Regions from separate parts of the Streptomyces roseifaciens genome, predicted to be linked through region 2. Evidence: predicted binding sites of a transcription regulator. Region 2 holds the regulator's gene; the other holds the start of a gene.
The links. Region 2 encodes HspR, which represses chaperone genes until heat shock. Its sites were predicted from a motif close to TTGAGNNNNNNNNNCTCAA; they were not measured.
Positions count from the first base shown of each region.

Region 1: the regulator HspR is predicted to act here: its motif matches at 2,329-2,347, upstream of lon (endopeptidase La).

Region 1 covers NZ_LNBE01000004.1:2,764,334-2,768,023, reverse strand. The annotation lists gene lon (endopeptidase La) at 1-2,306, opposite strand, end outside; gene AS857_RS42145 (rhomboid-like protein) at 2,849-3,690, opposite strand, start outside.
Region 2 covers NZ_LNBE01000006.1:202,340-206,029, reverse strand. The annotation lists gene AS857_RS34920 (helix-turn-helix transcriptional regulator) at 103-1,101, shown strand; gene AS857_RS34915 (hypothetical protein) at 1,132-1,380, opposite strand; gene AS857_RS34910 (hypothetical protein) at 1,470-1,712, opposite strand; gene AS857_RS34905 (heat shock protein transcriptional repressor HspR) at 1,923-2,372, opposite strand; gene dnaJ (molecular chaperone DnaJ) at 2,377-3,549, opposite strand; gene grpE (nucleotide exchange factor GrpE) at 3,598-3,690, opposite strand, start outside.

The DNA.
Region 1 (3,690 bases), on a different contig from region 2:
AGCACCTCGGCCGGCACGTCGTCCAGGTCGGGCTCGTTCCGCTTCGGGATGATCACCGTCGTCACGCCCGCCCGGTGCGCCGCCAGCAGCTTCTGCTTGACGCCGCCGACGGGCAGGACCCGCCCCGTGAGGGACACCTCGCCGGTCATGGCCACCTCCGGCCGCACCCGGCGGCCCGACAGCAGCGACGCCAGCGCCGTCGTCATGGTGACGCCCGCGCTCGGTCCGTCCTTCGGGACGGCGCCCGCCGGCACGTGCAGGTGCACGCCGCGTTCCTTGAAGTCGCCCACCGGCAGCTCCAGTTCCGCGCCGTGGGAGCGCAGGAAGGACAGGGCGATCTGCGCCGACTCCTTCATCACGTCGCCCAGCTGGCCCGTGAGGGTCAGGCCCGCGCCGCCCGTCTCCGGGTCGGCCAGGGAGGCCTCGACGAACAGCACGTCGCCGCCCGCGCCCGTGACCGCGAGCCCCGTCGCCACGCCCGGCACCGCCGTGCGCCGCTCGGCCGGGTCCTGCGCGGACTCCGGGGTGTGGTGCGGCCGCCCGATCAGCGGGCGCAGCTGCTCCTCGCCGATGGTGAACGGCAGCTCCTGCTCGCCCAGTTCGTGCCGGGCCGCGACCTTGCGGAGCAGCCGGGCGACGGCGCGCTCCAGGTTCCGGACGCCCGCCTCCCGGGTGTACTCGCCGGCGAGCCTGCGCAGGGCGGCGTCCTCCAGGACGACCTCGCCGGGCTCCAGGCCCGCGCGCTCCAGCTGGCGGCGCAGCAGGTGGTCGCGGGCGATGACGACCTTCTCGTCCTCGGTGTAGCCGTCGAGGCGGACCAGCTCCATGCGGTCCAGCAGCGCCTCGGGGATGGCCTCCAGGACGTTGGCCGTCGCCAGGAAGACGACGTCCGACAGGTCCAGTTCGACCTCCAGGTAGTGGTCCCGGAAGGTGTGGTTCTGCGCCGGGTCCAGGACCTCCAGGAGGGCCGCCGCCGGGTCGCCGCGGAAGTCCGAGCCGACCTTGTCGATCTCGTCGAGGAGGACGACCGGGTTCATCGAGCCGGCCTCCTTGACCGCCCGCACGATCCGGCCGGGCAGCGCGCCGACGTACGTGCGCCGGTGGCCGCGGATCTCGGCCTCGTCGCGGACGCCGCCGAGCGCCACGCGGACGAACTTCCGCCCCATGGCGCGGGCGACGCTCTCGCCCAGCGAGGTCTTTCCGACGCCGGGCGGGCCGACGAGCGCGAGCACCGCGCCCCCGCGCCGCCCGCCGACCACTCCCAGCCCCCGGTCGGCGCGCCGCTTGCGCACCGCCAGGTACTCGGTGATCCGTTCCTTCACGTCCTCCAGGCCCGCGTGGTCGGCGTCGAGGACGGCCTTCGCGCCGGGGATGTCGTACGCGTCCTCGCTGCGCTCGTTCCAGGGCATCTCCAGGACGGTGTCCAGCCAGGTGCGGATCCAGCCGCCCTCGGGGCTCTGGTCGGAGGACCGCTCCAGCTTGCCGACCTCCTTCAGGGCCGCTTCGCGGACCTTCTCCGGCAGGTCGGCGGCCTCGACGCGGGCGCGGTAGTCGTCCGGTTCGTTCTCCGGGTCGCCGTTGAGCTCGGCGAGCTCCTTGCGGACGGCCTCCAGCTGGCGGCGCAGCAGGAACTCGCGCTGCTGCTTGTCGACGCCCTCCTGGACGTCCTTGGCGATGGACTCGGCGACGTCCTGCTCGGCGAGGTGCTCGCCGAGCCATCCGACGGCGAGCCGGAGCCGGGCCACCGGGTCGGCGGTCTCCAGGAGCTCGACGCGCTGCTGGACCGTCAGGAACGGCGAGTAGCCGGAGTTGTCGGCGAGCTGGCCCACGTCCTCGATCTGCTGGACGCGGTCGACGACCTGCCAGGCGCCGCGCTTGCGCAGCCAGCTGGTGGCGAGCGCCTTGTACTCCTTGACGAGCTCGGCGACGGCGCCGGGCAGCGGGTCGGGGGTGATCTCCTCCATCGCGGTGCCCTCGACCCACAGCGCGGCCCCGGGGCCGGTCGTCCCCGCGCCGATGCGCACGCGGCGGACGCCGCGGATGAGCGCGCCGGGGTCGCCGCTGCCGGAGAGCCGCCCCACCTGGTCGACGCTGCCGAGCGTGCCGGCGCCCGCGTAGGTGCCGTCCACCCGCGGCACGAGCAGCACGAGCGGCTTGTCGCCGCCCCGCGCGGCGGCCTGGGCGGCCTCGACGGCCGCCCTCACCTCGGTGTCGGACAGGTCGAGGGGCACCACCATGCCGGGCAGGACGACCTCGTCGTCGAGGGGCAGCACGGGCAGGGTGAGCGATGTGGACGTCGAAGCCATGATCTCCCCTTAGGCAGGCAAGTTGAGCTATGCCGACTCAATGCGTGCCGCTCCGTGGATGTTCCCCGGCCTGTCCGGCGTTCGCTCTGAGCGATCAGGCGGGCGGGACCGATGGGCCGCCTGCGGGTCCGGCACCGCCGGATACACCGGTGGGGGTTACGCGCCGCCGCGGCGGGGTCGTGCTGCTCGGCAGCGCCGCAGCGGATCGCGGGCAGGGCTCGTCCTGCCAAGCAGGGGGCTCGTCCCTGTTGTTCCCGCCGCCGCGGCGATCAGCCGAAGCGGCGCCGTCCGGCGGCCCCGCCGCGCCCCGTACCGCCGACGCCTGGGCCGCGCCGGTCACCGACGCCGCCGGGCACTGCTCCGCGGTCCTGGAGGCGGGCGCGGGCCACGACTGGTCCCGGCCCGCGGCCGGCCTGGAGTGGTCCGCGGCCGCGACGCTCGACCACCTCGCGCTGGGTCTCGTCGGCTACGCGGGCCTGCTCACGGCCCGGCCCGCCGACCGCTGCATCGCCCTGTTCGCCTCGCTCGACCCCGAGGCGCCGCTACCGGCCCGCCTGGAGGGCATCCGCATCGCTGCGGCGCTGCTCGCCGCGACCGTCCGCGGCGCGGGGGAGGGGGATCGCGCCTGGCACCCGTGGGGCCGCTCCGACGCGCCCGGGTTCGCCGCCATGGGCGTGAGGGAACTCGTACTCCATACGGACGACATCGCGCGCGGCCTCGGGCTCACCCCCGTCCGCCCCGGCGGCCACGACCTGCCCGACGGGCTCTGCGCGCCCGCCGTCGAGCGGCTCTTCCCGGACGCCCCGGCCGGCCGCTCCCCCGCGGAGACTCTGCTGTGGTGCACCGGCCGGACCGCCCTGCCCGGCCTCCCGCGGCGCACGCAGCGGGCCTGGGACGGCACCGTCCGCGGCCGATCCGGCCGCCGGCCCCTTGTCGCGCAGGAGGCTCCAGCAGGCCATGCCGGTGAGCAGGGCTATGGGGTGGCCCCAGCTGGCGAGCGGGTCGGCGAACTCGACGAGGTCCTGGGCGCACATGAGGAACGAGAGACCGAGGACGATCCGCTTCCCGCGCTGCCGCAGCAGCCCGGCGAGCGCGCCTATGCAGGCCATCACGCCGAAGCTGATGCCGTAGTCGAGGCGGTGCAGCGAGGCCTCGGGCAGCCGCCCCGCGGCCACGGCGCCCGCCACGGGCAGCTCGGTGGCGAGGGTGGCCAGCACGTGGCCGAGGAGGAAGACGCCGGCGGTGCGGGCCCCGCCGATCCGGCGCTCCAGCGCGGAGACGACGAGGACGAAGAGGATCCCGAACAGCGAGTACAGGCCGCCGGCTATCCACAGGGCGCTCGCCAGCAGGACGACGAGCGGCTGTTCGGCCAGGTGCGCGGCGT
Region 2 (3,690 bases):
ACCGTTGCATTACGCTTTGGGCGATGTACCGGCGGTTACGCACCACCGCGCTCGCGACTGACCACGCGGGCCGACCGCCGGCCAATCGCACACGGGGGAACCATGAGCAAGTCAGGCATGGGCATGGGTCTGTTGGGGCTCAGCACGCCAGAAGAGGGTATCTACCGGCACTTTCTGCGCAATCCCGGCACTGCTGCCGAGGACATCCATCTGAGGATCCACGCACCGAAGGACACCGTCCGCACCTCCCTGGACCGGCTGTACGGGCTCGGCCTGCTGCGCCGCGCCGACGACGGGGCCGTCACCCCGGCCGACCCGGAGGTAGCCGTGGACCGCCTCACCGACCTGCGGCTCCGCGAGCTCCACCACGAGCTGCAACAGGTCACCCAGGCCCGCCACCTGGTCGCGGAGCTGCGCGTGGAGCAGGGGCTGCGCACCCCCGCCCCCAAGGGCGTGGAGCGCATGGAGGACCTGTCCCAGATCCGCAACCGCATCGACGACCTGGCCTTCTTCGCCCGCGAGGAGATCCTGTCCGTCGAGCCCTACACCGCGCTCACCCAGGAGAACATCGACCACGCCCGGCCGCTCGACACACGCTGTCTGCGCCGCGGCGTACGGATCCGCAACGTCGTGCTCAAGGAGGCGCTCGACCACCCGCCGACCGTCGCCTACCTGCGCGAACTCACCACACAGGGCGCCCGGATCCGCGTCGCCTGCGACATCTCCGAGCGGATCCTCGTCTACGACCGGCACACCGCGCTGGTGCCCGCCGACCCCGACGACACCTCGCGCGGCGCCCTGATCGCCCAGGAGACGGGCCTGGTCGCCAACATCCTGGCGCTGTTCGAGAAGATCTGGGACCAGGCCACCGACCTCGCCGCGCTGATCGAGGAACCGGCCGAAGGAGCCGCCGGGCTCTCCGCCGTGGAACAGCGGGTCCTGGAGTCGATGTGCCGCGTCGGCAAGGACGAGATCGGCGCCCGTGACCTGGGCATCTCCGTCCGCACCTACCGCCGCCACGTCGCGGACCTGCTGCGCGTCCTCGACGCCTCCAGCCGTGCGCACGCCGCGCTGCTCGCGCGGGAGCGCGGCTGGATCTAGCGGCGGCCCGGTTCTGGTGGCGGCCCGGTTCTAGCGGACCGCCCGCCACCCCCGCAGCCCGCCGGCGTCGAGCACCCCGGCCAGCCACTGCGCCACGGCGCCGGGGCCGGCGCCGGCGGCTGGCTGCACCCTCAGCAGGATCCCGTCCTCCCGAAGCCGCCAGTTGCAGTCCCAGCCCGCGGGCAGCGCTCCCACGAGCCTGATCACGGCCGTCTCCGGGGGCGCGGCGGTGGGCGCCGCGCGCGCCACCACCGCTTCCGTGAACTCCGTCCTCGCCACGCCATTCCTCCGATTCGCTTCTCATTGCGTACACGGCGAAGCCCCGGCCTGCCGCATTGCAGACCGGGGCTCCGAAGCCGACTTCCTTGTCACTGCCACCCGTTGACACGATGACAGACCGGCAGACGGTCGACGACCTTGGCCGGTATCCCGCACAGGCCCTGCAGGCCCTGCAGGCCCTGCAAAACGTGCAGACCCTGCAGACCGTGGACCGCCCGCACCTCCGCCGGAGCGGACGCGGCGGCCGCCGTGCCCGGCAGCGCGAAGACCATCAGGGACACCCCGGGAACGAGGACTGCAGCGGCCTTCTTGGCGAGATTTCCGGTCTTCACGTTTCCCCCAACGTCGTTGTTCCGTGGGGAAGACTCTGCCAGCGGAGGCGGAGCGTCCGGTGGGGAAAAGCTGTCAGGTTGCTGCAGGGGACACACAGCTTTATGCCAGTGCCGCGGCATACGGCGGCATGCGAAAGGGCCGGGTGAGCGGCGTGCTCACCCGGCCCTTTCGTACTGCGTTCCCAGCTGGTTTCCCCGCTGCGTGCGCCCCTACTGGTCGCGCCTCGGGCGCCACACCACCAGCGCGCTCGTCTGCTGGACGTCCTGGTACGGGACCAGGTCGCGGCGGTACGAGGCGTGGACCGCGGCCTCCGCCTGCTGCCGGGCCACGGCGGCGCCCTCGACGACGCCCTGCAGCTCGGCGACGCGCGCCTTGAGCGCGGCCACCTGGTTCTCCAGCTCGATGATGCGCTTGATGCCGGCGAGGTTGATGCCCTCGTCCTGGCTCAGCTGCTGCACCTGCCGCAGCTGTTCGATGTCCCGCGCGGAGTAGCGCCGGCCGCGCCCTGCGGCGCGATCGGGTGAGACCAGGCCGAGCCGGTCGTACTGCCGGAGGGTCTGCGGGTGCAGGCCCGACAGTTGCGCGGCGACCGAGATGACGTAGACCGGCGACTCGTCGGTCAGCTCGTACGGATTGCGCCGTCGGCCGGTCCCATCCATGGGGTCACGCTCCCTTCGCGGCCTGGAAGAGCTCTGCCCGCGGGTCCTGATCCGCAGTGGCCTCGCGGTAGGTCTGCAGGGCTTCCCGGGCCTTGTCGCCGAGATCCTTGGGCACGGTCACCTCCACTGTGACCAGCAGGTCGCCGCGGGTGCCGTCCTTGCGGACCGCGCCCTTGCCGCGGGCGCGCATGGTGCGGCCGTTGGGCGTGCCGGGCGGCAGCTTGAGGGTGACCGGGGGGCCGCCGAGGGTGGGCACCTTGATCTCGCCGCCGAGGACCGCCTCCGGGAAGGTGACGGGCACGGTGACGGTGAGGTTGTCGTCCTTGCGGCCGAAGACGGGGTGGGCGCCGACGTGCACGACGACGTAGAGGTCGCCGTTGGGACCGCCGCGCTCGCCCGGGGCGCCCTTGCCGCGCAGCCGGATCCGCTGGCCGTCGGAGACTCCGGCGGGGATGCGGACCTGCATGGTGCGGGAGGACTTGGCGCGACCGCTGCCGTGGCAGACGTCGCAGGGGTTCTCCGGGATGAGGCCGCGGCCCTTGCAGTCGGGGCACGGGTCGGTCATGGAGAAGCCGCCGCCGGAGCCGTGCGACACCTGGCCGGTGCCGACGCAGGTCGGGCAGACGCGAGGCGTACCGTTTTTGTCGCCGGTGCCGGAGCAGGCCTTGCAGGCGGCCGAAGAGGACATGCGCAGGGGCACGGTGGCCCCGTCGACCGCCTCGGTGAAGTTCAGGGACACCTCGGACTCGATGTCCTGGCCGCGGCGCGGCTGGGTGCGCGTGCCGCCGCGGTTGAACAGGCCGCCGAAGACGTCGCCGAGGCCGCCGCCGAAGCCGCCGGTGCCGCCGCCTCCGCCCTGGGCGCCGCCGAAGAGGTCGCCCAGGTCGAAGTTGAAGGAGCCGCCGCCCGCGCCGCCCGGCCCCGGGCGGAAGCCGCCGTTGGCGAAGAGGGCGCGGGCGTCGTCGTACTCCTTGCGCCGCTTGGGGTCGGCCAGGACGTCGTTCGCCTCGGAGATCTCCTTGAAGCGCTCCTCGGCCTTGGCGTCGCCCTTGTTGGCGTCCGGGTGGTACTCGCGGGCGAGCTTCCGGTACGCCTTCTTGATCTCGGCCTCGGTGGCGTCCTTGGGCACACCGAGGACCTTGTAGTAGTCCTTCTCCAGGAAGTCCTTCGTGCTCATCCTCGGTGTCCCTCCTTCCGTTCCCTGCGGTGATTCATCGGGTCAGCGTCAGCCCTTGTCCGGGCCACCGCTCTCCTCGTCGGAGCCGGAACCGGCTTCCTCGCCCTCGCCCTTGGCGCCCTGGGCGCCCGGCTGGGGCTC